Regions from separate parts of the Arthrobacter sp. C152 genome, predicted to be linked through region 3. Evidence: predicted binding sites of a transcription regulator. Region 3 holds the regulator's gene; each other region holds the start of a gene.
What was found. Region 3 encodes HrcA, which represses chaperone genes, less so after heat shock. Its sites were predicted from a motif close to TTNGCACTCGNNNNNNNCGAGTGCNAA; they were not measured.
Positions count from the first base shown of each region.

Region 1: groL (chaperonin GroEL) is a predicted target of HrcA. The motif match lies at 5,566-5,592, and genes of this name have one in related genera.
Region 2: groES (co-chaperone GroES) is a predicted target of HrcA. The motif match lies at 7,409-7,435, and genes of this name have one in related genera.

Region 1 covers NZ_JBTZSU010000035.1:30,684-40,408, reverse strand. The annotation lists gene ACYSM9_RS18270 (threonine/serine exporter family protein) at 1-1,101, shown strand, start outside; gene ACYSM9_RS18265 (siderophore-interacting protein) at 1,098-1,937, opposite strand; gene ACYSM9_RS18260 (uracil-DNA glycosylase) at 1,952-2,722, opposite strand; gene ACYSM9_RS18255 (DUF3263 domain-containing protein) at 2,816-3,145, shown strand; gene ACYSM9_RS18250 (LytR C-terminal domain-containing protein) at 3,190-3,831, shown strand; gene ACYSM9_RS18245 (cold-shock protein) at 3,989-4,195, shown strand; gene ACYSM9_RS18240 (ABC transporter substrate-binding protein) at 4,192-5,481, shown strand; gene groL (chaperonin GroEL) at 5,770-7,404, shown strand; gene ACYSM9_RS18230 (ABC transporter substrate-binding protein) at 7,487-8,797, opposite strand; gene ACYSM9_RS18225 (RNase H family protein) at 9,029-9,725, shown strand, end outside.
Region 2 covers NZ_JBTZSU010000018.1:55,615-65,339, forward strand. The annotation lists gene ACYSM9_RS13520 (flavin-containing monooxygenase) at 1-748, opposite strand, end outside; gene ACYSM9_RS13525 (hypothetical protein) at 745-1,092, opposite strand; gene ACYSM9_RS13530 (LuxR C-terminal-related transcriptional regulator) at 1,186-2,820, opposite strand; gene ACYSM9_RS13535 (ATP-dependent DNA ligase) at 2,995-4,518, opposite strand; gene ACYSM9_RS13540 (dihydrofolate reductase family protein) at 4,582-5,184, shown strand; gene groL (chaperonin GroEL) at 5,269-6,879, opposite strand; gene groES (co-chaperone GroES) at 6,959-7,252, opposite strand; gene ACYSM9_RS13555 (hypothetical protein) at 7,506-7,886, opposite strand; gene ACYSM9_RS13560 (THUMP-like domain-containing protein) at 7,940-9,178, shown strand; gene ACYSM9_RS13565 (shikimate 5-dehydrogenase) at 9,184-9,725, opposite strand, start outside.
Region 3 covers NZ_JBTZSU010000008.1:156,098-165,822, reverse strand. The annotation lists gene ybeY (rRNA maturation RNase YbeY) at 1-51, opposite strand, end outside; gene ACYSM9_RS08580 (PhoH family protein) at 48-1,136, opposite strand; gene ACYSM9_RS08575 (GerMN domain-containing protein) at 1,562-2,479, shown strand; gene ACYSM9_RS08570 (16S rRNA (uracil(1498)-N(3))-methyltransferase) at 2,466-3,245, opposite strand; gene dnaJ (molecular chaperone DnaJ) at 3,248-4,375, opposite strand; gene hrcA (heat-inducible transcriptional repressor HrcA) at 4,460-5,473, opposite strand; gene ACYSM9_RS08555 (DUF3097 domain-containing protein) at 5,652-6,503, shown strand; gene ACYSM9_RS08550 (DUF4870 domain-containing protein) at 6,626-7,036, shown strand; gene hemW (radical SAM family heme chaperone HemW) at 7,268-8,497, opposite strand; gene lepA (translation elongation factor 4) at 8,534-9,725, opposite strand, start outside.

The DNA of each region.
Region 1 (9,725 bases), on a different contig from region 3:
GCTCCCAAGGACCAGACGCCGATCGCCCTGCTGCGGGTGGTTCGCTCCTGGACCAACAACTACGCCGGACTGGCCAAGGTCCACCAACTTGTCACCGACATCGTGGCCGGGGGAGTGGGCCGCGACGAGGCCATCCGCCGCCTCAACGAGGCCATCACCAGCCCCAAACCGTTCCCGCGCTGGATGGTCACGGTGGCCTTCGGCATTTTCGCCGCCGTGTTCGTTGGAGTGCTGGGCGGCGGCCCGGTGTCCTCGGTGATCGCGTTCGCGGCCAACATCGGCATCAGCCTGCTGGCCCGGCAACTGGGCCGGTGGCGGGTGCCGGACTTCTTCATCACGGCCAGCTGTTCGTTCGTGGTGACCATGCTCGCCCTGCTGCTCTGGCAGTTCGGCCTCACCAACTCGCCGTCCATCGTGGTGGTGGGCGGCATCCTGCTGCTGCTGCCCACGGGGCGGCTGGTGTCCTCCGTGCAGGACGCCATCAACGGCTTCCCGGTCACGGCCGCCGGACGGTTCCTCTCAACGCTGCTGACCTTCGGCGCCATCGTCGCCGGCATCGCCGTGGCGTTTGTGGTGGGGGAACTGACCGGGCTGCAGCGCATTGACGTCACCCAGACCTTCCCGCCGGCTTACGACCTGTGGGTCCTCATCCTCTTCGTGGCCGCGGCGGTGATGGCCATCGCCATCACCGAACAGACCAGCTGGAAGCTCCTGCTGCCCACGGCAGCCGTCGGCGTGGCAGGCTACCTGGTGTTGCTCGGCGCGGGACTGCTGGGGATCGGCGACCGTTTCTCACCCGCCCTCGCCGCGGTCGTCATCGGGCTGCTGGCACGGGTGGTGGCACTGCGGATGGGCGCCCCGCAGCTGGTGGTGGCGGTCCCGGCCGCCCTGATCCTGCTGCCCGGCCTGACCATCTTCCGCTCCATGTATGTGCTCACGGTCGAGGAATCCGAGATCCTGCTGGGGGCCGGCGGGATGCTGAGCGCCGGCGCCATTGTGCTGGGCTCGGCCGGCGGCATCGTCCTCGGCGACGTGCTGGCGCGGCCGCTGACGCGGAGCCTGGCGAGCAACGAACGGCGCCGAGTCGCCCGGCGCCGCTAGATCTGGCCTACGGGCAGCTTCTTCTCCGCCTGGAAGACATCCTCCACGCGGCCCTGGGCCCAGTACCCGGAGAGGGAAACCTGCCGGCGGTCCAGCCCGCGCTGCTTGAAGAAGACCTCCCGCAGGGCCTTCATGTAGCCGCGTTCGCCGTGCGCAAAGACATCCACGGTGCCCTCCGGCCACACAGCGTCCGCCACGGCGTTGACCAGCAGCCCGCTCGAGCCGGCAGGGGCGCCCTTGCGGGTCAGCCAGGAGACAGTGACGCCGGCGGGGGCGGCGAGCGGCTGGATGTCGGCGTCGGAACCGACCTCCAGGAAAGCCAGTCCCTTGGCGTCGGCGGGCAGCGACTCGATGGCCGCGGCGATGGCCGGCAAGGCCGCCTCGTCCCCGGCGAAGAGGTACCAGTCCGCGTCAGGATCCGGGTTGTAGGCGCCGCCGGGACCGGTAAAGGTCAGGGCATCACCGGGCTGCGCCTTCGCCGCCCACGGACCGGCCAGCCCCTCGTCGCCATGCACCACGAAATCGATCGCCAGCTCCCGGGCGGCCTCGTCAACCCAGCGAAGGGTGTATGTGCGGGTGAACGGCCACTGCTCCCGCGGCATGGTCTCACGCACGGCCCAAAGATCCAGCGGGGAGGGGTACTCGACGCCGGGCTGCGGAAAGACGATCTTCACGTACCGGTCCACGAAGCCGTTGTTGACGAACCCGTCGAAGCCGTCCCCGCCGGCCACGATCCGGACCATGTGGGGCGAAAGCTGCTCCGTGCGCAGCACCGTCAGGTTGACCTGCGGCCGGTTCTTCTTGGTGGCGCTGGTATCGGCGGGAACAATGCTCATCAGGCCAGCCTAAGCTAGGCCACCGGCGGGAGCTCCCAGGTTACGTCCTGCGCACCCTGTTCCCGGAGCAGCTGGTTGACCCGGCTGAACGGCTTTGAGCCGAAGAATCCGCGGGAGGCTGACAACGGACTCGGGTGCGCGCTCGCCACCACGGGGGTGCCGCCAAGGTACTGCCGCACGCCCTCCGCCTCCTTGCCCCACAAAACGGCCACCAGCGGCACCCTGGCCCCGTCCGCGTCCCGCCGGTTGGCGACGGCGGTGACGGCCGCCGTCGTAATTTCCTCCCAGCCTTTGCCACGGTGCGAGCCCGCCTCGCCCGCCCGGACCGTGAGGACACGGTTCAGGAGCAGCACGCCCTGCCCCGCCCAGGCCGAAAGGTCCCCGTGGACCCGCGGCGGAAGGCCGAGATCCGACTCGAGTTCCCGGTAAATGTTGGCCAGGCTGCGGGGGATCGGCCGCGTGCGCGGGTCCACCGCGAAAGACAGCCCCACGGCGTGGCCGGGCGTGGGGTACGGATCCTGGCCCACAATGAGGACTTTCACGCCCGCGAGCGGCTGGCGGAAGGCACGCAGGACGTTCGACGGCGGCGGCAACAGCGGGTGCCCCGCGGCCTCTTCCGCCGCGAGGAACGACAGCACGCCGCGCAGCTTTTCCTCGACGCCGGCCAGGGCCGCCGCCCAGTCGGGGGCCATGAGCCCTGCCAGCGGTAATTCTGCGAGGTCCGCGAACCTGACGGTGTCCGCGGGGTCCTGCTGCAGTTCGAACAGCGCGTCGGATTCAACCATCGTCCCATTCTGGCAGGAGCCCAAATGACATGTCTGTTATTCGCCCGTAGCATAGGGGTCAGACATTGACCGTAACCAGCGAAGGAGTGTGGCGTGGCGGAACCGGCCCGGGAACACCTGCCGGAGCAGGAACCGCGGAAGTCCCTCCTGGCAGACTTTTCCCTCCGTGACTCTTCCCTTACCGAGCGCGAGCAGCAGATGCTGGCGCTGGAACGGCAGTGGTGGAAGTATGCCGGAGCCAAGGAACAGGCGATCCGCGAGCTGTTCGACCTCTCCGCGACCCACTACTACCAGCTGCTCAACGCCCTGATTGACCGCGAGGATGCACTGGCCCACGACCCCATGCTGGTGAAGAGATTGCGTAGACTACGTACGTCGCGTCACCGTGCACGTACCGCCCGGCGCCTGGGGTCCGACGCCTAAGACCCCCGCCACGGCCCCCCGCAGCAATTCCCAAGGATGCATCCATGACCAAATACGCCCGCGATGAATTCGACAAGATTCCGGAAACCGGCTCGCGACAAGGTGTCCACCGGACGGCTTCGGCTCCGGCCCGGGTACGGCTGTGGCCCATCCTGGCGGTGGGGGTGGCCGCCCTGGCCATCGGGCTGGTGTCCTTCCTGATCCTTCCGAAGCTCGGCTTCGGCGGAGTCGAAAGCCAGGCATCGGCAAGCATGGAGGCCAGCCCCCTCGCGGTGACCGGATCCACCCCTTCGGCCCAGGCGTCCGGGTCTGCGGCTGCCTCCGCCACTGCCACGGCGCCCCCGGCCTCCGCGGAGCCCTCCGCCGGCAGCAGCGCCGGGCCCACGGCGTCGGCCATCGGGCAGGCCGTGGTCAACAAGGCGCAGGCAGTGGCGGTGTACAACGCCACCGGCACGGCCGGACTTGCGAACCGGGTGGGCGGAACCGTCCAGGCTGACGGCTGGCGGCTGGGCCAGGTAGGCAACTGGGCCGGCGCCCCGCAGAGGTCCTCGGTGGTGTTCTATGCCGGTGAACAGCAGCTGGCCAGCGCCCAGGCCCTCGCGGCCCTGCTGAACATTCCCACGGTGGTGGACAGCTCCGAGTTCCAGGTGCCCTTGGTGGTGGTGCTCGGCCCCGGCTACCGGTAGCCGCACTCCTCGTCACGCCTCCATAACGTTCCTCCTCCGGCGCCGGTGCGCGCCTGCGGCAGCTACCGGCATTGGCTAGAGTGGCTTCCAACCGGCCCGGCCGGACTGCACGCGACAGCACGGACCCGCCCGGTCTTAACGGAAAGAGTTGGTCACCATGGCATTGGGAACCGTCAAATGGTTCAACGCCGAGAAGGGCTACGGCTTCATCACCGTCGACGGCTCCGGGGATGACATCTTTGTCCATTGGTCAGCCATTGTGGGCGAGGGCTACCGCGCACTCGACGAGGGCCAGCGCGTGGAGCTGGAAGTGGGCGAAGGCGAAAAAGGCCCGCAGGCCGAAAACGTCCGGCCGGCCGAGTGAAGCTGGCCATCCGTTCCACCGTCTTTTCCCGTCCGGCCGCAGCCCTGTCCGCTGCCGCTGTCTTCGCCCTTACAGGCTGCTCGGGGGTCACCGGCAACGCGCGGGTGGAAGGGGTGGACGCGTCCGGTGACGGGATCCTCCGCGTGGGCCTGATCCTGGACAACACGGGGACCAACGCCTTCCTGAATGCACCACAGCTGGCCGCCGCCAAACTGGCCGTGCAGGAGATCAACGCCGCCGGTGGCCACAAGGGCCGGCCGGTGGAACTGCTGCCGGTGGACCAGGGCCAGGACACGGCCGGGCAGGCGCGCGGGCTGGTGGCTGCCAAGGCGGATGTGGTCATAGGACCCACCGACTCCAGCCACGCCGCCGCCGCGGTTGAGGTCCTGTCCCGCGCCCGGACACCGCTGATTTCACCGGCGAACACCGCGGCAGCCCTGAGCGGGATCGACAGCGAGGGCTACTACTTCCGCACGGCGGCGGCGGACATCGCCCAGGGGCCGGTGCTGGCCAAGCTGGCCAAGGACGCCGGAGCCGGCTCCGTCAGCGTGGTGTCCCAGGACGGCGCCTATGGCAAGGAACTCTCGGAGGCGGTGACCGAAGCGGCCCGGCAGTCCGGCCTCACTGTCCTGCCGGGCGGCATCTTCAAGCCCGGGGACGCCGCAACCGCGGCGGCCGCCGTGGCCAAGGCCAAGCCGGACGCCGTCGTCCTGATAGCCCGGGAGGGTGCCCAGGGCGCGCTGGCGGAACTGAACAATGCCAGGGTGGGCGGAGCCCGCATCCTCCTCAGCGACGGCGCCTTTGGCCGTTACGGGTCCAGGCTCGGCTCCCGCGCCCTGGAGGGGGCGCGCGCCGTGGTCCCGGGCCAGCTTCCCACCGCGGTTTTCCAGGGAAGGCTGCTTGGCGTTGACGGTTCGTTGAAGGACGTCTCGTACGCCGCGGAAACCTACGACGCGGTGACGCTCGCGGCTCTGGCGGCGGCCCGCGCGCAGGACGATGCGGGGCGGTCCATCGCCGCCAACCTGATCCCGGTCTCGGGCGGGACCGCGGCTTCCGGTACGGCCACGGCGGGCGGAGCGGCGCAGCCCTCTGCCCCGTGCCGCACGTACAAGGAGTGCCTGTCCGGCCTTGCCGCGGGGTCAGAAGTGGATTACGACGGCGAATCCGGCCCGGTTGCCTTCGACGCGCACGGCGACATCACCGCGGCCACGTTCACTGTGTTCACGTACGGCGCGGACAACAACCCCACGCCCACCGGCCGGGAGACGGCGGGCCGCGCAGGCTGATCGCCCTGGGCGAAGTACCGTGGCTGGAGGCCGCCGCAGCCTCTTTTCGCTTGCACTCTCACCTGGGGAGTGCTAATTATTGACTTAGCACTCTGACGTACCGACTGCTAAAGCAAAGCCTGGTTCCGGCCGGCGGAGCGGGCACCGGTCGAGGAGCGAAGGAAACACCTCACTTCAGTGAGATCCCTGCCCGGGGGCATACAGAGGCCGCCGTCAAAGGATCGTCCGTCGCGGGCACTGCAGCGAAGGTTCATTCTTAACGACTGTCCCGAAAGGACTACTGCCGTTATGGCCAAGATCATTGCATTTGATGAAGAGGCACGCCGCGGCCTTGAGCGTGGCCTGAACACCCTCGCCGACGCCGTTAAGGTCACCCTCGGCCCGCGTGGACGCAACGTCGTCCTCGAAAAGAAGTGGGGCGCCCCCACGATCACCAACGATGGTGTTTCCATCGCCAAGGAGATCGAGCTGGACGATCCCTACGAGAAGATCGGCGCCGAGCTGGTCAAGGAAGTTGCCAAGAAGACCGACGACGTCGCCGGCGACGGAACCACCACCGCCACCGTGCTGGCCCAGGCCCTGGTCAAGGAAGGCCTGCGCAACGTTGCCGCCGGCGCCGACCCGCTGTCCCTCAAGCGCGGCATCGAGAAGGCCGTTGAGGCCGTCACCGCCGAACTGCTGAACTCCGCCAAGGAAATCGAGACCAAGGAAGAGATCGCCGCCACGGCATCCATCTCCGCCGGTGACGACGAGATCGGTGCCCTCATCGCCGAAGCCCTCGACAAGGTGGGCAAGGAAGGCGTCATCACGGTCGAGGAGTCCAACACCTTCGGCCTGGAGCTCGAGCTCACCGAAGGCATGCGCTTCGACAAGGGCTACATCTCCGCCTACTTCGTCACCGACGCCGAGCGCCAGGAGACGGTCCTTGAGGACCCGTACATCCTGATCGTCAACTCCAAGATCTCCAACGTCAAGGAACTGGTTGCTGTCCTGGAGAAGGTCATGCAGTCCAACAAGCCGCTGCTGATCATCGCCGAGGACATCGAGGGCGAGGCCCTGGCCACCCTGATCGTCAACAAGATCCGCGGCACCTTCAAGTCCGTGGCCGTCAAGGCTCCGGGCTTCGGCGACCGCCGCAAGGCGCAGCTGGCCGACATCGCCGTCCTCACCGGCGGCCAGGTCATCTCCGAAGAGGTTGGCCTCAAGCTGGAAAACGCCGGCCTGGAACTCCTGGGCCAGGCACGCAAGGTTGTTGTCACCAAGGACGAGACCACCATCGTTGAAGGTGCAGGCGACGCCGACCAGATCGCCGGCCGCGTGTCCCAGATCCGCACCGAAATCGAAAACTCGGACTCCGACTACGACCGCGAGAAGCTGCAGGAACGCCTGGCCAAGCTGGCCGGCGGCGTTGCAGTCATCAAGGCCGGTGCCGCCACCGAGGTTGAGCTCAAGGAACGCAAGCACCGCATCGAGGACGCTGTCCGCAACGCCAAGGCTGCTGTGGAGGAAGGCATCGTCGCCGGTGGTGGTGTTGCCCTGATCCAGGCCGGTGCCAAGGCATTCGCCAACCTCCAGCTCTCCGGCGACGAAGCAACCGGTGCGAACATCGTCCGCGTTGCCATCGACGCTCCGCTGAAGCAGATCGCCTTCAACGCCGGCATGGAGCCGGGCGTCGTCGTCGACAAGGTCCGCGGCCTGCCCGCCGGCCACGGCCTGAACGCAGCCACCGGTGAGTACACCGACCTGCTGGCCGCCGGCGTCAACGACCCCGTCAAGGTGACCCGCTCTGCCTTGCAGAACGCGGCCTCCATTGCCGGCCTGTTCCTCACCACCGAAGCTGTGGTTGCAGACAAGCCCGAGAAGGCTTCTGCCCCCGCCGGTGGAGACGACATGGGCGGCATGGGCGGCATGGGCGGCTTCTAAGCCATCCTGCCGGGCCTGCCCCGCTGAAACGAAATGCGGCCCCCTCTACGGAGGGGGCCGCATTTTTATTGCCGGGGCGGGGCTATTTCCGGGCCGAGTCGAGCATCCCCTGGACTTCCTTCGTGAACGCTTCGGCGGCTGCCTGCGGCGTCAGCCGGTCGTATAGGACCTCGTCCGTGTAGCGCTTGATGACGTTTTGGACGCTGCCTGCACCCACCGGCGGGACCGGCGGTGCGCCCTTGATGTCGGGGGCGATGTCCTTGAGGAACCCTACAACGGTGGTATCGGCCGGCTTCAACGAAGTGGAGATCCCGCTGACGATGTCGGCGTTTGTGGGAACGCCCCTGTCCGTCATGAGGATGCCGCCGGCTTCGGGGCTGTTGGTGAGGTAGTTGATGAACTCCGCGGCCTGTTCCGGATGCTTGGACCGCGAGGACGCGGACCAGAACATGGTGGGCTTGTAATACATCCCATTGTTGGCCGATGACCCATCGGTGCTCGGCGCCCGCAGCATCCTGATGCTGCTGCCGGTAGTGGACTCGAGCGAACCGAGCTGGTTGGTCCACCACCAGGCCATGCCCACGCGGTTGGTGCCGAACAGGCTTTGCTCCAGACTCGCGCCGGCGTCTTCCGTTGCCACATTCGCCGGCGGGCTGGCCTTTTTGTCCCGCTGCTCCTTGAGCCGCTCCCAGAACGATGCGGCCGTGGCGGTGTCGAAGTCCAGCTTGCCGTCCTGGGAGTAGAGGTTCTCGCCGTGCTGGCGCAGCCAGATGATGAGGTCCGCCTCGTTGCTGCCGTAGGCGGCGCCGTAGTTCTTCCCGTCGCCGGCGGCGCTGATTTTCGCCGCCGTGTCCACGAAGTCCTTCCAGGTCCAGGTTTTGTCGTTGGGCAGCGGGACGCCGGCTGCCTCGAAAACCTTGGTGTTGGCCATGATGACGTAGGCGTTCTGGCCGGTGCTGAGGCCGTACTGGGCGCCGTCGTACTGGCCCGAGGCGAGTGCTTCCTTGTCCAGCTTGGAGGTGTCGATGCCGCTTTGCTTGGAAAGGTCCATCAGGGCTCCGCGTCCGCCGTATTCGGCGATGTACTTCTGGTCCATCTGGATGACGTCCGGCGCGTCATTGGCGGCTGTCTTGGTGGCGAGCTTGTCCCAGTAGCTGGACCATTCGCCCGGCTCCGTCTTGATCTTGATGTTCGGGTGGGAGGCCTCGAATGCCGCGATCACTTTATCGGTCTGGGCGTTGAGGTATTCGTTGCCCCACCAGGCAAAGCGGAGGGTCACCTGCCCGTTGTCGCCTGAACCGCCGGGGGCCCCGCACCCCGTGGCCAGGATGGAGAGGGCCAGTGCGGCGGCGCCCAGCTGGAACCTGCGCCGGCTTACGACTGGAATCGTCATGGATGTTCCTTCCGGAAAAGATTGACCGCGTCCTCGAAGGCGGCAACGTTGCCGCTAGGCTGAGAAAGCGTTTTCTGACTTGTTCAGCGATTGTTTCGCGAATTCCGGGATGGCGTCAAGGGGTGTGGGTAAACGTTTTCCGAGTGAAGGGCGCGCTGGTGGTTGCAGTTCAGTTGGCGGGCCGTGCCGCTGCCGACTTCCATTGTCGCCCCCGTCTGGCAGGATGGACCGGTGACGATTACTGCAGCGGCTGACGGCTCGGCCTTGGGGAATCCCGGCCCCGCCGGCTGGGCCTGGTATGTGAATGACGATTGCTGGCGCGCCGGTGGCTGGCCCCATGGGACCAACAACCAGGGGGAGCTGATGGCCGTCCTGGATCTCCTGCGCGCCACCGCGCACCTGCCGGGTGAGGACCTGCGGATCCTCTGCGACAGCCAGTATGTGATCAACTCGATTACCAAGTGGATGCCGGGCTGGAAACGCAAGGGCTGGCGCAAGGCCGACGGCAAGCCCGTCATGAACGTGGAACTCCTGAAGGAACTCGACCGGGCACTGGCCGGCCGGATCTACACCTTCGAATGGGTCAAGGGCCACGCCGGGCACGACCTGAATGAGGCAGCGGACGAGCGCGCCCGGGCGGCAGCCACGGCCTACCAGCAGGGCGTGGCCGCACGGTCCGGACCCGGATTCCCGGGCAGCCACCACGCGCCCGCAACCGGAGCCGCAGCGGGGCAGGAGGCCCCGGCGGCCGGCACCCCGCGGGCCGTCCCGGAACCCGTCTCCGCCTTTGATGAGCTGGACCTGTTTAGTGAACTCGGCGACGAAGCCCTGGAAACCGCAGAAGCTACCCGCCAGGGCAGCGGCGTGCCGCCGGAATCACTGGTGGAGGAACTGGAACGCGAGCTGCTGGGCCCGCTGGTGCGCGGCG
Region 2 (9,725 bases), on a different contig from region 3:
TGATCAGGGGCGCGGCGTGGGCCTTGAAACCGGGGGCGGCCTTGCGTCCCACGGGGGTTCCGAGGGTGAGTACGTGCAGGCCGAGGAAGCGCACCACGGGCAGGGCGTAACGTGCAGCGGCCCGGCCGTGCTTCACCGGCAGCTCACCGGCCGGCTTGCCGGCAACGGTGGTGGGATGTGTCCTGCTCACTTCGAGGGCGATCTCGGCCCCCGAGTTCCCCAGCCCCACCACCAGGACCGGGCCGTCCTGCAACTGCCCGGGATTCCGGTACCCGCCGGAATGGAACTGGACTATTGCGGGCGAAAGGTCCGCCGCATAACCGGGAATCCTGGGGACCTGGCTCACCCCTGTGGCCACAACGGCGTTCCGAGCCTCCCAGCGGCGGCCATTGGAGACGGCCACAAAGCAGCCGGATTCGCGCCAGAGGCGCTCCACCCGGATGCCGTGGACCACGGGGAGGCTGTTCCTCGCGGCATAGTCTTCCAGGTAGTCCGCCACCTCATCCTTGGTGGGGAAGGACAGCGGATCCCCCGGGAACGGTTGGCCCGGAAGGCCGTCGTACTTTGCGGGGGTGAACACCCGCAACGAATCCCACCGCTGGCGCCAGGCATCGCCCGTGCGCGGGTTCGCGTCGAGGATGACGAAGTTCCGGTGCTGCTCCTGCAGGTGGTGCCCCAGGGTGAGGCCGGCCTGGCCCCCTCCGATGATCATCGTGTCCAGCATGCCGGTCACGCCGTTGCTGTTCATGGCTGTACTCCTGTTCCACGTGGTCGGGTTTCTGTTCCTGAACCTCCGGGATGCCAGGCCTGTCCCCCGCCGGCGGCAGCGGGGCCGGGGACCCGGTAACGCAACCACCAGGCGAGCATCAGCCCGGACGCCAGGACGTAGGCGACGTGCAGCGCCCAGATGGGACCTGGCGGCAGTTGGAACACGTAAATGGAATGCACGGCGTTGGCGACGTTTGTCAGCAACAGGTTCGCCAGGCTGTACGACGCCAGGTTGTGCGTGCGCGCCGCCTTGACCAGCATGGGCAGCATTCCGAGCGCGAAGAGCACCGAGGAAACAGTGCCGGCGATGAGCGGGAGGTTCATGCTTTGAGGCTAGGTGGACTGCCCCACGCTCCGCGTCGGGCAAATTATGCAACTGTCCGGCAGGCGCTGATGGGTCATTGTGTGCAGTCCCTGTCAGCCCGCGATTCCCTGTTCGAACGCGTACCTGGTGGCCGCCGCCCTGGAGGTGAGGCCAAGCTTCAGGAAGATGTTGCTGATGTGCCGGGCCACCGTCTTCTCGCTGAGGAACAACGCGGCGGCGATGGCACGGTTTCCTTGGCCGGACGCGACGAGCCGGAGCACGTCGATTTCCCGCGGCGTCAAGGGCCCGGGGGTGCCGCCGTCGTCTTTGCGCAAAAGGGAAGCCGTCCAGGCTGCTGCTGGGGCCGCCCCCAACTCCAGGAACTCCGCGTGGGCCGCCTCAAATTCCATCCGTGCCGATGTTTCGTCGCCGAGCTCCAGGCATGCCCGCCCAACGAGCGTCCTGCAGCGCGCGGCTTCATACGGCACCTCAAGGCCACGCCAGAGGTGCCAGGCCTCCCGCAGGGCACGTGACGCTCCGGCGGGGTCGCCTTCGGCCAGGCTCACCGCGCCGTCTGCGTGCCGGGCGAGTGCGCGGACCATGGGCATGGGGCATTCGCCGGCGAAGCGGACCAGGTCCTCTGCACCCTGGCGGGCGGCGGAAAGATCCGGCACGGCCAGTTCGATCTCCACCAGGGCGGGCAGCAAATGGCGCCGGGTGGCCGTGTCTGCCAGCGCGGACGCCCGGCGGATCATGGCCTGCGCCCGCAATGCTTCCCCCCGGGCCAGCCAGAGAAGGGCAAGGCCCGGCTGCGGTTCGTAGCCGCTGCGGGCCGCCTCCCTGTAGGAAGCTTCAGACTCTTCCAGCTGGCCAGTCAGCCGCTGCACCTCACCTTGCTGGTAGTAGCCGCCGTACAGTGCCTGGGGGTCGCCGCCGGCGGACCGCTCCTGCGCCGCCCGTGCGGCCGCCAGCGCTTCGGACCACGCCCCGTGCTGCCGGAAAAGCTCCGCGCGGTGGGCCTGGCACTGGCCGCTGAAGGCAACCATGTCCGGCCGGGCGCGGCACCAGCTGTCCAGGGCTGCCGTCCACTGCAGTGCCCGTTCCAGGTCGAAGGCCACATGGCAGTTCCCGATGACGGCGCAGTACGCGATGCCGGACGGCACGGCGGAGAGTTCCCCGGCGGTTACCGCCACCATCACTTCATCGAACATCTGCAGGCCCTCCCCGGCGCGGCCCAGTGCCAAGGTGGCCTGGCCCGATCCGAGCAGGGACAGCGCGGCAAGATCCTTGTCCTGGAACCGCTGGGCAATCTTCCCCATCCGGGTAAACAGCTGCAGGGCTGTCTGCGGATCTCCGCCGTACAGCTTGCCAAGGGCCGCTGGAATGAGCAGGAAACCCTCCACGGCATCCGGTTGGGGAAGTTCGTCCACCAGCCGTTGCCCGCGTGCCAGCCACCCGGCGGCACGGGCGTTCTCGCCCCTGTTCATGAGGTGGATCGCCATCCACGCAGCGCAGCGTGCCGCTCCGGCGATGTCACCCACCACCAGGTACTCCTCATGGGCCCGCGTGAGCGACTCAAGGCCGCTGCCAGCGCTGCCCGTCAGGATCTCCGCCGTCGCAAGCCGCTCAATATCAGCCGCCGGCAGCCCGCCACGCTGGTCCGCGTCCCGGAAGCTTTCGAACGCATCGGTCCAGCGGTGCTCGCGAAAGGCCGACCGGCCCTGGTCAATGCCCGTCTCCGCCGACACCCCGGCCTCCTTCCGCATCCCTCTCCACCTGGCCGCCCGCCGTCGTGCAGGTCACAACCCGTGCAGGCGACGCAAACCTGCGCACGCTTCATCCCAGCATGCTTAAGCGCCACCGTACGCCCGCGGTACAGGCGGGACAAGCAGCCTGCAGCTGCTGGTCCCGCATGGTTTCGGCTACCCCCGCAGGAGCGCGCGAAGGGTCTGGATGGTGTCCGCCCCAGCTGCGGCTTTGTCGTCGCGGTAGCGTTTCACCCTGGCGAACCGGAGGGCGATGCCACCCGGATAGCGCGGCGACTGCTGCACCCCGTCGATGGCCACCTCCACCACTGTGACCGGCTCCACCCAGACCGTACCGGCCGTGCGCCGCACCTCCAGCTCCTGGAACCGTTCGGTCTGCCAGCGCAGCAACTCGTCCGTCAGGCCCTTGAACGTCTTGCCCACCATCACGAGGGCACCGGGTTCACCGAATTCCCCTTCCGGGTCGAGGGCGCCAAGGTGCAGGTTGGACAGCATCCCGGTGCGCCGGCCCGAGCCCCATTCGCAGGCGAGCACCACCAGGTCGTAGGTGAGCACGGGCTTGACCTTGACCCAGTTCGAACCACGCCGCCCCGCAGCGTAGACGGACTCCACCGCCTTCACCACCACTCCCTCATGGCCTGCGGCCAGCGCATCCCGGGACACCCGTTCGGCGACCGCCGGGTCCGCAGTGATTTCGCCCGGAATCCGGTGCGCGGGAGCGATCCGTTCAAGCACGCCGATCCGCGTGGACAACGGCTCGTCCAGCAGGTCGCGCCCGTCGATATGGAGCACGTCGAAGAACCAGGGGTGCAGGACGGTGGTGCGCGCGGCGTCCGCGCCGAACCGGGACATGGTCTCCTGGAACGGGCGCGGCCCGCCGTCCTCGTCCAGGGCCAGCGTCTCGCCGTCGAGGATCACGTCGCGGACGGGCAATGCGCGCACCACCTCCACTACCTCCGGCAGCCGGTGCGTCACCTCGGCGAGGTTCCGGGTGTAGATGCTGACGTCATCGCCGGTCCGGTGCACCTGGATGCGTGCGCCGTCGAGCTTGTATTCCACCGAGGCCTCCCCCGTGGCCGCCAGGGCTTCGCCCGCGCTGGCGGCGGTTGCGGCAAGCATGGGCTGGACGGGACGGCCGACCACGAGGCCGACGGCGTCCAGTTCGTCCGCTGTGCCCGTGAGGGCAAGCAGTGCCGTACCGCCGAGGTCACCCGAAAGCATGGCCGCGCGGCGCACGGCGTCCACCGGCCGGTCTGCGGCGCGGGCAACGGCATCAGTCAGGACGCCTTCCAGGGCGCCGGTCCGGAGTTCCCCAAGGAGCACTCCGGCAATGAATCCCTGCTCGCGCGCCGTGGCTGCGGCCATCAGTGCACGGAGGATGGCCGTGCGCTCCGCCGCGGACCCGGCTCCGGACGTGGCAAGCAGCCTGTCCAGTGCAGTGTCAAGGTCGCCCACCGTTAGGCTGGGCGCAGCGGCCGGTTCGCCTTTGACCGCCGCGATGCCGCGCCAGCCGACGCCCACGCGGCCTTGCCGCGGTTTGGCAGTGAGCAGGCCGACCGCCATCGGGATCTCCGCGGGCTCAAGACGGCGCAGAACGCCGGCAAGGGCCTCGACCTTTGCCAGCCGCGACCGGGTCGAGGCGACGGCTTCGGTGGTTTCCACAAGCTCGTCGAGCAGCATGCCACCAGTCTGCCACGCCCGCCGGCACTGGACAGGGCTGGTGCCCGGTTCCACAATGGGCGGATGGGGATCATCGTCGCGAACCTGTTTATCACCCTCGACGGCGTCTACCAGGCCCCCGGCGGCCGCGAGGAAGATACCGAGGACGGGTTTTCCTTTGGCGGCTGGCAGGCGCCGGTGTCCGACGAGGAGGCTGCCGCATCCATCGGGGCCGAGATCAGCCGGATTGATGCGCTGCTCCTTGGCCGGAAGACCTACGACATTTTTTCGTCGTACTGGCCCCACCAGTCCGGTGAGATTGCCGACGTCCTCAACCGGGTGCCCAAATTCGTTGTCTCCGGCACCCTGGCAAACGCGGACTGGGCAGGCACCACTGTCCTGCCGGATGCCCAGGCGGCTGGCAGGCTCCGCGGGCAATACGGGCAGATCCACATGTTCGGCAGCGGCGCCCTGATCCGTTCCCTGCTGTCGGCGGACGTCCTGGACCGCCTGAACCTCTGGCTTTACCCAGTGGTCCTTGGCCAGGGCAAGCGCCTCTTCGACACCGGGACGGTCCCCGCCACCTTCCGCCTCGCCGAGCCGGCACGCAGCTTCCCCAAAGGATCCGTATCCCTGGTGTACGAACCCGCCGGAGACGTCCAAACACTGGAGATGGACGCAGGCTAGCCCCACTGTCCACTAACGCAGACACCAAAAAACCGGCCCAGCAAAGCTGGACCGGTTTCTTGTTTATTCAGGAAACGTGCATCGTCAGTGGCTGTGGCCTGCGTGCTCGTCCTCTTCGGCGGGCTTCTCCACGACCAAGGTCTCGGTGGTGAGAACCAGGGCGGCGATGGAGGCCGCGTTGCGGAGGGCTGCACGGGTGACCTTGACGGGGTCGATGACGCCCGCCGCGATCAGGTCCTCGTACTCGCCGGACTTGGCGTTGAAGCCGTTGTTGGTTTCGAGCTCGGCCACCTTGGAGGTAACCACGTAGCCGTCGAAGCCGGCGTTCTGGGCGATCCAGCGCAGCGGCTGGACCAGGGCCCGGCGGACAATGCCGACGGCAGCCGCGGCGTCACCTTCGAGTGCGTTGACGGCAGCGTCCTCGTCCAGTGCCTTGAGGGCGTGGATGAGGGCGGAACCGCCGCCGGCCACGATGCCTTCTTCGAGGGCAGCGCGGGTGGAGGACACGGCGTCCTCGATGCGGTGCTTCTTCTCCTTCAGCTCAACCTCGGTGGCAGCGCCAACCTTGATGACGCCGATGCCGCCGGCCAGCTTGGCCAGGCGCTCCTGGAGCTTTTCACGGTCCCAGTCGGAGTCGGTGCGGGTCAGCTCGGCGCGCAGCTGGGCAACGCGTGCCGCTACGTCCTCGGCCGAACCGGCGCCGTCCACGATGGTGGTGTTGTCCTTGGTGACGGTGATGCGGCGGGCGGTACCGAGCACCTCGAGGCCAACGGTGTCCAGGCTCAGGCCCAGTTCCGGGGAGACAACCTGTGCGCCGGTGAGGGTGGCGATGTCCTGCAGCATGGCCTTGCGGCGGTCGCCAAAGCCGGGAGCCTTGACTGCAACGACGTTCAGGGTGCCGCGGATGCGGTTGACGATCAGGGTGGACAGGGCCTCGCCCTCAACGTCCTCGGCGATGATGAACAGCGGCTTGGACGCCTGCAGTGCCTTCTCGAGCAGCGGCAGGAATTCCTGGATGGAGGAGATCTTGCCCTGGTTGATCAGGATGAGGGCGTCCTCGAGGACTGCTTCCTGGCGCTCTGCGTCGGTGACGAAGTACGGGGACAGGTAGCCCTTGTCGAACTGCATGCCCTCGGTGAGGACCAGTTCGGTCTGGGTGGTGGAGGACTCTTCGATGGTGATCACACCATCCTTGCCCACCTTGCCGAAGGCCTCGGCGAGCAGTTCGCCGATTTCGTCGCTCTGGGCGGAGATGGCGGCAACGTTTGCCACCTGGGTGCCCTCGACGGGGCGTGCGTTCTCCAGCAGGCGGGCGGCCACGGCCTCAACCGCAACTTCGATGCCGCGCTTGATCTGGCCGGGGGCAGCGCCAGCTGCAACGTTGCGCAGGCCTTCCTTGACCAGGGCCTGGGCCAGGACCGTCGCGGTGGTGGTGCCGTCACCGGCAACATCGTTGGTCTTGGTGGCTACTTCCTTGGCCAGTTGCGCGCCAAGGTTCTCGTAGGGGTCGTCAAGCTCGACTTCGCGGGCGATGGTGACGCCGTCGTTCGTGATGGTGGGTGCGCCCCACTTCTTGTCCAGGACGACGTTGCGGCCACGCGGGCCGAGCGTCACCTTGACGGTGTTGGCGAGCTTATCGATGCCGGCCTCGAGGGCCCGGCGGGCAGCGTCGTCAAACGCAAGCTGCTTTGCCATGGTTTTGTCCTTTCAAAGACAGAAACCCCGCACTGCCGGCCAGCATAAGCGTGGCCGGCGGCACGGGGATCCGAAAGAGTTACTTGACGACGATCGCCAGGACGTCGCGGGCGGACAGCACGAGGTACTCGGTGCCGCCGGTCTTGACTTCGGTTCCGCCGTACTTGGAGTAGATGACGACGTCGCCGACGGCTACGTCGACCGGAACGCGGTTGCCATCTTCGAAGCGGCCGGGGCCTACTGCAACAACTTCGCCTTCCTGCGGCTTCTCCTGGGCGGAGTCCGGGATGACCAGGCCGGAAGCCGTGGTCTGCTCGGCTTCGAGCGGGCGGACAACAATACGATCCTCAAGAGGCTTAATAGAGACCGACACTCGGACCTCTCCTTTTCGTCAGCAAATTCGTGGACTGGAAAGCTTTCCGCCGTAGCTGGCAAACCGTCGTCGCGGTGCCGGCAGCAGCCTGGCTGGCAGCTCTTCATGTGTTAGCACCCTCCTAGGGAGAGTGCTAATGAAGACTCTATGTAAGGGTTAGCACTCGGTCAAGGTGAGTGCCAACGTTTCGTTGTGGGCGTACCCGCTTTGTGAGGATTTACGACGACGGCGGGCCCGCACGTGGTGCCCGGCGCTACCGGCCCAGGTCGTCGAAGTGGACGTCCTCGCCGCCCTCGGCGTCACCTTCGCCCTGGCCCCGCCCGCGGAAGAGCACCCACCCGGCCGCCGCTGCGGCGAGCACCGCGGTAACGAGGAAGAAAATGCTGCCTGCCCGGGCGCCGTCGTACAGCCCCCGGATGTCCCGCGCCTCCTGGGTGTCGTCGGTGATGTTGTTGCCGCCCACCGAATAGACGGTGGCGTTGAACGTGTCCAAAAGGAAGATGATCACCAGCAGCGCAACGCAGACCACGGCCACCACGGCGGCGGCGATCAGCACGGGGCGGGCGAACCGGGCAAACCCCCGGGGCGTGGGCCGCTGTTCGCCGGCGGGCCCGGAGGCTGCGTTGTCTTCCATGCCGTCAACACTATCGGCATCCCGGCGCACGCTCCTCCACTAGGCTGGAACCCATGGCTCACGCTCCCCAGGACCAGACTGCACAGGACCAGATCGCACCGCTGCTGACCCCCGAAGGATGGGACCTGCTGGCGTCCCTGGGCCCGTACCGCGACGAGGATTCCTACGCGCTCAACGCGGCCCTGCGCAAGGCCGGACACCCGGCCGGACTGGTCTCCGCTGTCCTGACGCAATCGAGGCTTCGGACCAGGGCGCAGGCGAAGTTCGGCGAGTTCGCCAGCCAGATGCTCTTCACCCAGGCCGGCCTCGAGCAGGCCACACGGCTGAACGTGGCCGCCCACCACGCCAAGCGGTTCGCCGCGGCCGGGATCAGCCACGTGGCGGACCTGGGCTGCGGCCTCGGCGCCGACTCGCTGGCGCTGGCCTCCCTGGACGTGGCCGTCACCGCCGTCGACACGGACGAAACAACCGCGGCGTGCGCCACGGTGAACCTCATCCCGTTCCCCAACGCCACGGTGCTGCACGCCGATGCCGCGGCGGTTCCGCTGGAGGGTATCGACGGCGTCTGGCTGGATCCCGCCCGGCGTGTCACCTCCACGTCCGGTACTAAACGGATCTGGGACCCGGAGGCGTTCTCGCCGCCGCTGTCCTTCGTGGAGCAGCTGGCGGCATCAGGAAAAGCCGTGGGCGTCAAGATGGGGCCGGGCATGCCGCACGACTCGGTGCCCGGCGGCTGCGAGGCCCAGTGGGTGTCCGTGGCCGGCGACGTCACCGAGGTCACCCTGTGGTTCAACGCGGTGCGCCGGCCCGGCGTCCGGCGCGCCGCCCTGGTCCTGGGCGCCTCGGGAGCGGCGGAGCTGACCAGCGGAGACGACTTCGGCGCCGGCCCGCAGGCCCCGGTGGGGCCGGTGGAAGGCTACCTGTACGAGCCGGACGGGGCCGTGATCCGGGCAGGCCTGGTGGCCGACGTAGCGCTGCAGCTCGGCGGGCACCTGGTGGATGAGCACATCGCCTACATCTGCGCGCCGGAGCTGCGGGACACGCCCTTCGCCCGGGCCTACAAAGTGGTGGACGTGATGCCGTACAACGTCAAGGCCCTCAAAGCCTGGGTGAAGCAGGAGGGCATCACCGTCCTGGACATCAAGAAGCGCGGCACCGCGGTGACCCCGGAGGAGCTGCGGAAGCAACTGCTGCCCGGAGGGAAGAACGCCAAGAAGGGCGGCCGGACGGCCACCCTGGTCCTGACCCGCATCGGTGAGGACCGGGTAGCCATCGTGATGGAACCCGTCTAGCGGCCCTACTGGGCGCGCATGAACTCCTCGGCGGCCCGCACCTGCTCCGGCGTGGGTGTGACGCCCGTGTAGAGGACGAACTGCTCCAGCGCCTGGATGGTGGCCACCTCCGCTCCCGTGATCACGGGTTTGCCGGCTGCGCGGGCAGCCTTGACCAGCGGCGTCTCGGCTGGCAGCGCCACCACGTCGAAAACCACGCGCGCCGCGTCAATGGCCTCCGCAGGGAAGGACAGTGCGTCCGCTTCCGCTCCCCCGGCCATGCCGATGGGGGTGACATTGATGATCAGGTCGGCCGTCCCGCCGTCGAGCGCGGCACGCCACTGGAACCCGTACTGGTCAGCGAGCGCCCGCCCGGCAGCCTCGTTCCGGGCGATCACGGTGACGTCCTTGAAGCCGGCGTCCCGCAAAGCGGCCACCGTGGCCTTGGCCATGCCGCCCGCGCCCTGGACCAGCACGGAGTAACCGGTGGGGACGTTGTTGGATGCCAGGAGCTGCTCGATCGCCGTGTAGTCGGTGTTGTACGCCTTGAGGTGCCCGTCCGCGTTGA
Region 3 (9,725 bases):
TTCGGCTTCCTCGACCTGGACACCGGATTCGTTGTTGACCTCAATGCTCACGCGTGTTCCCCCCGCTTTTCCCTGCTTGCCGAATGCTTAACCCTGTTCCGCTGGATTTCGTCCCACATGCTGTAGGCGTTGACGATGTCGCCCACCAGCCTGTGCCGGACGACGTCGGCGGCGTCCAGGACGGAGAAGCTGACACCCTCGATGCCCTGCAGGATTTCCTCCACGATGCGCAGCCCCGAGCGGGTGCCGAACGGCAGGTCCACCTGGGTGACGTCGCCGGTGACCACCATCTTGGAGCCGAAGCCAAGCCTGGTGAGGAACATCTTCATCTGCTCCGGCGTGGTGTTCTGGGCCTCGTCGAGAATGATGAAGGCGTCGTTCAAGGTCCGCCCGCGCATGTAGGCCAGCGGTGCCACTTCAATGGTGCCGGCGGCCATCAGCCGCGGGATGGACTCGGGATCCATCATGTCGTGCAGGGCGTCGTAGAGCGGGCGAAGGTAGGGGTCGATCTTGTCGCTCAGCGTCCCGGGCAGGAACCCGAGGCGCTCCCCCGCCTCGACGGCGGGACGGGTCAGGATGATGCGGCTGACCTCTTTTTGCTGCAGCGCCTGGACCGCCTTGGCCATGGCCAGGTAGGTCTTGCCGGTTCCGGCTGGACCGATGCCGAAGATGACGGTGTTGGCATCAATGGCGTCGACGTAGTTTTTCTGGTTCAGCGTCTTGGGGCGGATGGTCCTCCCCCGGCTGGACAGGATGTCGTGGGTCAGAACCTCCACCGGGTTCTGCAGGGATTGGGTGCGCAGGAGGGCCACCAGCTGCTGCAGGACGGCCGGAGTGATCACTGTCCCACGCGCCACCAGGCCGCGGACTTCCTGGAGGAGCCGCATGATCCGGGGAACGTCGGTGGCGGGGCCGCTGATGGACAGCTCGTTGCCGCGCACGTGGAAGTTGACGTCGGGGAACTGCTCCTCGATGAAGCGCAGGGCCTCATCATGGCTGCCGAGGGATTGAACCATCTGGTCGGAGTTCTCGAACAGGACCACTTCGGTGCGGATGCCGGGAAGGGAATGGGGGAATTCCCCGGGGCTGCCGTCGCCCGTGTTGAGCCTCCGCTTGCCGTTCGCTGATTCAGTCATGGTGCTGGCCCGCAGGCCTGTGGTCCCCTCGAAGTCCGATATGTGTTTGCTGTGGCTGGCCGGCGGCCGTTGCACGGCGCTGCCGGTTCAGCGATCCCTTTATCTTACGCCAGCGGGCACACCGGGTGGGTACCGCGCACCGGGTACGGGGCCTGCAGCCGGGACGCCGTCGGTCCCGGCTGCGGCCGGCACCGCCGGTCAGAAACGGCCTTAGGTATCAACTTCATATCGTCCTCATATCGTTCCCGTTGCAGTTGGGCGCCTGCAGCCATAACACCGCCTGGACGGCCCGGCGGCTGTGCAATGCTGGAAACCCCAGCGCCTGCTGGGACACCAGGCCGCAAGGGGATCGGCCCGACACGCCACGAAAGGACAAGGGCAGGGAAGTGCCGGAAACCTCTGCGCCCTCATGGGCTGGACGAATGGTGGGAAGGGTGCGCCCGGCCGTCCTGGCTGGAGTCCTTGTCCTCGTTCCGGTGCTGTCGGCGTGCACGGCTGAAGGCGGCCCGGCCCCCTCCCGCTCGCTCGCCTCCGTACCCGCCACCGGCGGGACCATGCCGGACGGGCCGGCCACCAGCGCACCGTTGGAGACCACCCAGTCTTCGAACAAGGCGCCGGTCTACTGGATCGGCCGCAGCGGCGGGAACATCTTCCTGTACCGCGAATTCCGCGACGTCCCGGAGCAGGAAAACCCGGTAACCCGTGCGTTGCGGGCCATGATGTCGGACAAACCACTCGACCCGGATTTCTTCACGCCGTGGCAGAACCCGGGCAAGCTCGCCACGTCGATCTCGGGCAAGGACGTCATCACCGTGGACGTCTCCTCCGATGCGTTCAACAGCAACCTTGACGCCGACATGGCCGCACGCGCCATCCAGCAGCTGATCTACACCGCCACTGCAGCTGCGGCCAGTTCAGGGCTCATCGACACGGGCCAGCAGATCCGCGTCCGGATCCTGGTGGATGGACACACCGACTATGTGGCGTTCGGGCATGTCCAGCTGGGGGCGTTGATGACCCGGGCCGCAGGGCTGGTGGCTCCGGTGTGGATCATCGATCCGCAGGAGGACGCGGAGGTCGCCGGCGGCAGCGTCAAGATCACCGGCCGCAGCACCTCCCCCGGCGGCAAACTGCACTGGCAGATCCTGCAGACGGCGGACGGCGGCAGCAAGACGCCCTTCCTGACCGGCGAGACGACGGCGGCCTCGGAGCAGGGGCAGGCGGGCGCGTTCACGCTGGCCCTCAGCCTGCCGCCGGGTGATTACGAGCTGCGGGTGGCGCAGGCCGGGTCCGGCGGCGAACCCGACCGCAACGAGGACACGCGGACCTTTAAGGTGCGCTAGCGGCCCACCGGCCCAGGACGTCGCTGGCGAGCACGACGGCGGCGGGTCCTGCCGTCGACGACCGCAGGACATGGTGTCCCAGCAGGGCGGTCACGGCGCCTGCGCTGCAGAGTTTGGTGACTTCCCGGGGGCTGATGCCGCCCTCAGGGCCGACGATCAGCAGCACCTCGCGGGGGCCCTGGGCCTCCCGCCCCTGCCACCCCTCGAGTACGGACCGCAGCGGCCGGACGGCGTCCTCGTGCAGGACCACGGCAAGGTCCGCCGCTTCAACAGCGGCGCACAGCCCCGCGGTCTCGACGGCGGGCCGGACGTCCGGGATCCATGCGCGGCGCGCCTGTTTCGCCGCCGCGGCGACGGCGGACTGCCACTTGGCGTGGGCGCGGGCCGCCCGGTCACCCTTCCACCGCACGATGGAGCGTTCGGACTGCCAGGGCACGACGGCGTCGATGCCCAGTTCGGTGGCCGTCTCGATGGCCAGTTCGTCCCGGTCGCCCTTCGCCAGGGCCTGGACCATTACCAGGCGGATGTCCGGGCGCTGCTCCACTGCAACGGAACCGCACTCCACCTCCAGCAGTGAGGCAGCGGCCGACACCACCTTCCCGGTCATGCGGGTGCCGGCGCCGTCGACGATGTCGACAGCCTCGTCGGGCGCCAGCCGCTTGACGGTGACCGCATGCCTCGCCTCGGTCCCCTCAAGGACGAAGACGTCTCCCGGTGACACGGCGTCCAGCGAGCCTGCGGCGGTGAAAAAGACGGGGTTGCTCACCGCTACAGGTTACCGAGCCGGTCCCGGAGCTTGGCGAACACACCGCCGCTGGCCGCGAGCTTGCCCTCGGTGATCTGTTCACCGCGCAGCTTGGCGAGCTGCCGCAAAAGGTCTTCCTGCTGGGAATCCAGTTTGGCGGGGGTGTCCACCTGGAGGTGGACCTTGAGGTCGCCGCGGCCGTAGCCGCGCAGATGGGTGACCCCCAGCCCGCGGAGTGTGATGATTTCCCCCGACTGTGTTCCGGGCTTGACGTCGATCTCCTGGGTTCCGTCGAACGTTTCCAGGCTGACGTCCGTGCCCAGCGCGGCCGCCGTCATCGGGATATGCAAGGTGGCGTGCAGGTCGTCGCCTTCCCGGACGTAGGTGGCGTCGTTGTTGACGCGGATCTCCACGTAGAGGTCCCCGGCGGGGCCGCCGGCGGGACCTGCCTCGCCCTGCCCGGAGAGCTGGATCCGGGTTCCGGTGGCGACGCCGGCCGGGACCTTGATGGTCAGCGACCGGCGGCTGCGGATGCGGCCCTGGCCGCTGCATTCGTTGCAGGGGTCCTTGATGACCGTGCCGAACCCTTCGCAGGTGCCGCAGGGCGCCGCCGTCATGACCTGTCCCAGGATGGACCGGACTGCCCGCTGGACCTGGCCACTGCCGCCGCAGATATCGCACCGCTCAGGCTGTGTCCCGGGGCGGCAGCAGGACCCGTCACAGGTGGGACAGACCACCGCGGTGTCCACCTCGAGCTTCTTGTTCACGCCGAAGACGGCGTCCCGGAGGTCGATCCGGACGCTGATGAGGGCGTCCTGGCCGCGGCGCACCCGGGAGGCGGGCCCGGAGGTGCCGCCGGCGCCGAAGAAGGTGTCGAAGATGTCCTGGAACGCGAAGCCCTGGCCCGCGTAGCCGGCGCCGCCGAAGCCGTTGTCGGTTCCGTTTTCGTTGCCGGTGGTGTCGTAGACCCGGCGTTTTTGCGGGTCGGACAGGACCTCATAGGCGTGAGTTACTGCCTTGAAGCGCTCCGCGGCGTCCTCACCGGGGTTCACGTCCGGGTGAAGGGTGCGGGCCAGCTTGCGGTAGGCCTTTTTGATCTCTTCCCCGGTTGCCTCCGGCGAGACTCCAAGGACGTCATAGTGGCTGCTCAAAGTTCGTATCTCTTCCTTGTTGTACTGCGTGTACTGGGGCTGTCCCGCCCGCGCCCGCTGCAGGATCCGGCGGGCGCGGGACGGTCAGGGGCCCAGAATCCTGGAAAGGTAGCGCGCCACGGCCCTGACCGCAGCCATGGTGGTTGGATAGTCCATCCTGGTGGGGCCGAGGATGCCCACTTTCGCGGCGCTGCCGGGCCCGTACCCGGTGGCCACCACTGATGCCTCGGCCAGCCCGTCGTACGGGTTTTCCCTCCCGATGCTGACAGCTACGCCGCGGTGGTCCTGCGCCATTTCGCTCAGCAGCCGCAGCATCACCACCTGTTCCTCCAGCGCCTCAAGGACCGGCCCGATGCTGAGCGGAAAGTCCACGTTGGACCGGGCAAGGTTGGCGGTCCCGGCCATCACCATCCGGTCCTCCCGGCTGTTGTGCGCCAGGGCCTCAAGGCCGTGGGCCAGCGCGTGCGCCGCCTGCCGCTGGGCGGGGGCGGCAGCGGCAACGACGGCGGGAAGCGCCTGCGCGAGCTCGCTCAACGGGGTGCCGGCCAGCGCGGCGAGGAACCGTGTCCGCAGGGCTGCCACGGCGTCATCGCCGAGGTCCTGCCCGACGTCGATCACGCGTTGCTCCACCTTGCCGCTGTTGGCAATCAGGACGACGAGCACCTTGCGCGGGGCAAGCAGCACGAATTCGATGTGCCGGACCAGGGCCCTGCTCAGGTGCGGATACTGGACCACCGCCACCTGGTTGGTCAGCTGGGCCAGCAACCGCACGGTGCGGTCCAGGACGTCGTCGAGATCGTCCGAGCCCTCCAGCAGGGACTGGATGGCCCGGCGCTCAGCCGCGGAGAGGGGTTTCACCGCTGAAATCTGGTCCACGAACAGCCGGTAGCCCTTGTCGGTGGGGATGCGTCCCGCGCTGGTATGCGGCGCGGTGATCAGCCCCTCGTCTTCCAGGGCGGCCATGTCATTGCGGATGGTCGCGCTGGAGACGCCGAGATGGTGCCGCTCAACCAGGGCCTTGGAGCCGACCGGCTCGCGGGAGTGGACGTAGTCCTCCACGATGGCCCGCAGCACTTCCAGTTTGCGTGGCTCGCTCACACTCCACCTCCATCCATGGTCCGGGGCCTCCGCCCCGCCTGCATGCTGACTCCACCAGGGTTAGCACTCGACATGCCTAAGTGCTAACAGTCTATTATGCCTTGGCGCGTTGTTAGCATTGGTACCGCTCCGGGCGAAATTCCGGTGTTTACTACCTAGCGCTAGGCGGATCACATCCATGGACTACCAGAACTGGGGCCCCCGCGACATGTCCGCGCCAGCCCGCACGGAACTGCCCGAAGTTCCCGTCGAACGGGGAATGGTGCTGGAGGACGTCCAGTCCGGCTGGGTGGGGGCCGTGACCCGGGTGGAGAAGTCCGGCGGCATGCATGTGGTGGCACTCGAGGACCGCCGCGGCAAGTCCCGCTCCTTCCGCCTGGGCTTCGGCTTCCTCCTGGAGGGCCGGCCTATCCGCCTGGTCCCGCCCGCACCGAAGGCCGCGGCGGCCGGGGCAGCCCCCGGCAGGACCGCCTCGGGGTCGGTCCGGGTCCAGGGCCAGCGGGCGCAGGTGGCCAAGGCGAGCCGGATCTGGGTGGAAGGCAAGCACGACGCCGAACTGGTGGAGAAGGTGTGGGGAGACGACCTCCGCGTGGAGGGCATCGTCGTCGAGCCGCTGCACGGCATCGACGACCTGGCCGCCGCGGTGGCCGACTTCCGGCCCGGCCCCGGCAGGCGCCTGGGCGTCCTGGTGGACCACCTGGTGCCCGATTCCAAGGAATCCCGCATCGCCGATGCCGTGATGGCTTCGCCCGGCGCCGCCGGGAACGTGCTGATCGTCGGCCACCCCTACGTGGACGTGTGGCAGGCGATCCGGCCCTCCGTCCTCGGCATCGGGCAATGGCCTGCCATCCCGCGGGGACAGGACTGGAAGACGGGGATCCTGAAGGCCTTCGGCTGGCCGCATGAAACCAAGGAGGACATCGGGCTGGGATGGCAAAAGCTGCTGGGCGCGGTACGCACCTACGCAGACCTCGAACCGTCACTGCTGGGCAGGGTCGAGGAAGTGATCGACTTCCTCACGGTGCCCTGAAGGACCTCCAAGGGGGCAGCGAACCAGTATTCTTGATACTGCCGGGGAACGTCCAGTCGACGTCCCCGCGAGCAAGGCACCAGCACTTAGTCAGCACCAATGCATGTCAGAAGGAACAGACTGTGGCAGAAAACGCACGTGATCACAGGGACGGCCAGGGCCGTTCCGAGTACCATGGCGTGCCGGCCAACGCCCTGCCGCTTACGGCCAGCGAAGACCGCCAATGGGCAACCCTGGCGCACTTTGGCGGCATCCTCGGATGTGTTCCCTCGCTGCTGATCTACCTGATCTTCCGGGACCGCGGCCCCTTCACGGCACAGGAATCCAAAGAGGCGCTGAACTTCAGCCTGCCACCCACGATCGCCGCGGTATTGGCCAACATCCTGGTGTTCATTCCCGTGGTGGGCAACATCTTCGCCGTGATCGCCACCCTGATCTGGGTTGCCCTGACCTGTTTCTCGGTGGCTGCCGGCATCCACGTGAACCGCGGCCAACCGCACCGCTACCCGTACAACCTGCGCTGGATCAAGTAGTCCCCGCCCGTTCCCTAGCCTCGCAAGCTCGGCCAGGGAACCCTACGGGCGTGGGCCCACCCGCCAGCACCCGGCCCCCGCAAGCTCGGCCAGGGAACCCTACGGGCGTGGGCCCACCCGCCAGCACCCGGCCCCCGCAAGCTCGGCCAGGGAACCCTACGGGCGTGGGCCCACCCGCCAGCACCCGGCCACCGCAAGCTCGGCCAGGGAACCCTACGGGCGTGGGCCCAGTCAGTCCGGCAGGATCCGCCGCACCACCGCGTCCGCCAGGAGCCGGCCCTTCAGGGTCAGGACCAGGCGGCCGTGGAACGCCGCGGCCGGTTCCACCAGCCCGTCGGCGATGAGCCCGGCCATCTCGTGGCGTCCCGCCGCACTGAGCGCGGAGACCTCGAGGCCGGCCTGCAGGCGCGCCTCAAGCATCACCCGTTCCAGCTGCCGGGTCTGCGGGTCCAGGGTTTCCCTGCCTGCCGCCGGTGACAGGCCCTGCGACAGGCGGTTGGCGTAGGCGGAAGGGTGCTTGACGTTCCACCAGCGGACCCCGCCGACGTGGGAATGCGCACCGGGACCGATCCCCCACCAGTCATCGCCCCGCCAGTAGGCGAGATTGTGCCGGCATGCCTGCTCGGGTGTGCGCGCCCAGTTGCTGACCTCGTACCAGCCGAGCCCTGCTTCGGTGATCAGCTGGTCGGCGAGCTCGTACTTGTCGGCGTGGTCGTCGTCGTCAATCCCCGGAACTTCACCCCGGCGCATCTGCGCTGCCAGCTTGGTGCCCTCCTCCACGATCAGCGCGTAGGCGCTGATGTGGTCGGGCCCGTAGGACAACGCGGTCTCCAGCGAGAAGCGCCAGTCCGCCAGGGATTCGCCGGGCGTTCCGTAGATGAGGTCGAGGCTGACGTCGAGGCCGGCCTCCCGGGCCCAGTGGACCACCTGCGGCACCCGGCTCGGGGTGTGCGTCCGGTCCAGTACCTTAAGCACGTGCGGGACAGCGGACTGCATGCCGAACGAGATCCGGGTGAAGCCGGCGTCCTTGAGGATGGCGAGCGACTCGGGAGTCACCGAATCCGGGTTGGCTTCGGTGGTGACCTCGGCGCCGGGTTCCATTCCCCATTGGTCGACGGCGGAGCGCAGGATCTGCGCAAGATCGTCCGCGGGCAGCAGGGTGGGTGTGCCGCCGCCGAAGAAGACCGTGCTGAGCCTGCGGTCCGGCAGGCCTGACGCTGCAAGAACGCTGCGGGCCAGCTGGACTTCGGAAACAGCGGTCTGGGCGTAGGCGTCCTGGGACGCGCCGCCGCCAAGTTCCGTGGCGGTGTAAGTGTTGAAGTCGCAGTATCCGCAGCGGACGGCGCAGAACGGGATGTGGACGTAGAGCCCGAAAGCCCGCTCCGCCGCACGGTCCGCCGCCTGGGCAGGGAGGAGACCGTCCGACGGCGCCGGGTCGCCGAGGGGAAGAGTACTAGGCATTGCAGGGGCCTCCGGTGCACCCGGACGCGGTGTTCACTACTTCTTGGCCTTGTCCTTGGACTCGTCGGTGGTCAGCGCGGCGATGAAGGCTTCCTGTGGAACCTCAACGCGGCCCACCATCTTCATGCGCTTCTTGCCTTCCTTTTGCTTCTCCAGCAGTTTGCGCTTACGGGAGATGTCGCCGCCGTAGCACTTGGCCAGCACGTCCTTGCGGATGGCGCGGATGCTTTCGCGGGCGATGATCCGGGAGCCGATGGCCGCCTGGATGGGCACCTCGAACTGCTGGCGCGGGATGAGCTCGCGCAGCTTGCTGGTCATCATCACGCCGTAGGCGTACGCCTTGTCCTTGTGCGTGATGGCGCTGAAGGCGTCCACCTGTTCGCCTTGGAGCAGGATGTCCACCTTGACCAGGTCGGCCACCTGTTCGCCGTCGGCCTTCCAGTCCAGCGAGGCGTAGCCGCGCGTCTTGGACTTGAGGATGTCGAAGAAGTCGAAGACGATCTCGGCCAACGGGATCCAGTACCGCAGCTCCACCCGGTCCTCGGAAAGGTAGTCCATGCCCTTCATCTGGCCGCGCCGGCCCTGGCACAGCTCCATGATGGCCCCCACGAACTCATTGGGCGCCAGGATGGTGGCGGACACCATGGGTTCGCGGACTTCCTTGATTTTCCCGGCCGGGAATTCGCTGGGGTTGGTGACAGTGAGGACGCTCTTGTCCTCCAGGGTCACCTCGTACACCACGTTGGGGGCCGTGGAAATCAGGTCCAGGTTGAATTCGCGCTCCAGGCGTTCGCGGACGATTTCCAGGTGCAGCAGGCCCAGGAAGCCGACGCGGAAGCCGAAGCCCAGAGCAGCGGAGGTCTCGGGCTCGTAGACCAGGGCGGCGTCGTTGAGCTTCAGCTTGTCCAGGGCGTCACGCAGGACGGGGTAATCGGTGCCGTCCAGCGGGTAGAGGCCGGAGAACACCATGGGCTTGGGATCCGCGTAGCCGCTGAGCGATTCCGACGCCGGCTTGGCAAGGTTGGTGACCGTGTCACCGACCTTGGACTGGCGGACGTCCTTCACGCCCGTGATGAGGTACCCCACCTCGCCGACGCCGAGCCCCTTGGAAGGGGTGGGCTCCGGTGAACTGACGCCAATTTCCAGCAGCTCGTGGGAGGCCTTGGTGGACATCATCTGGATGCGTTCGCGCGGGTGCAGCATGCCGTCCACCACCCGCACGTAGGTC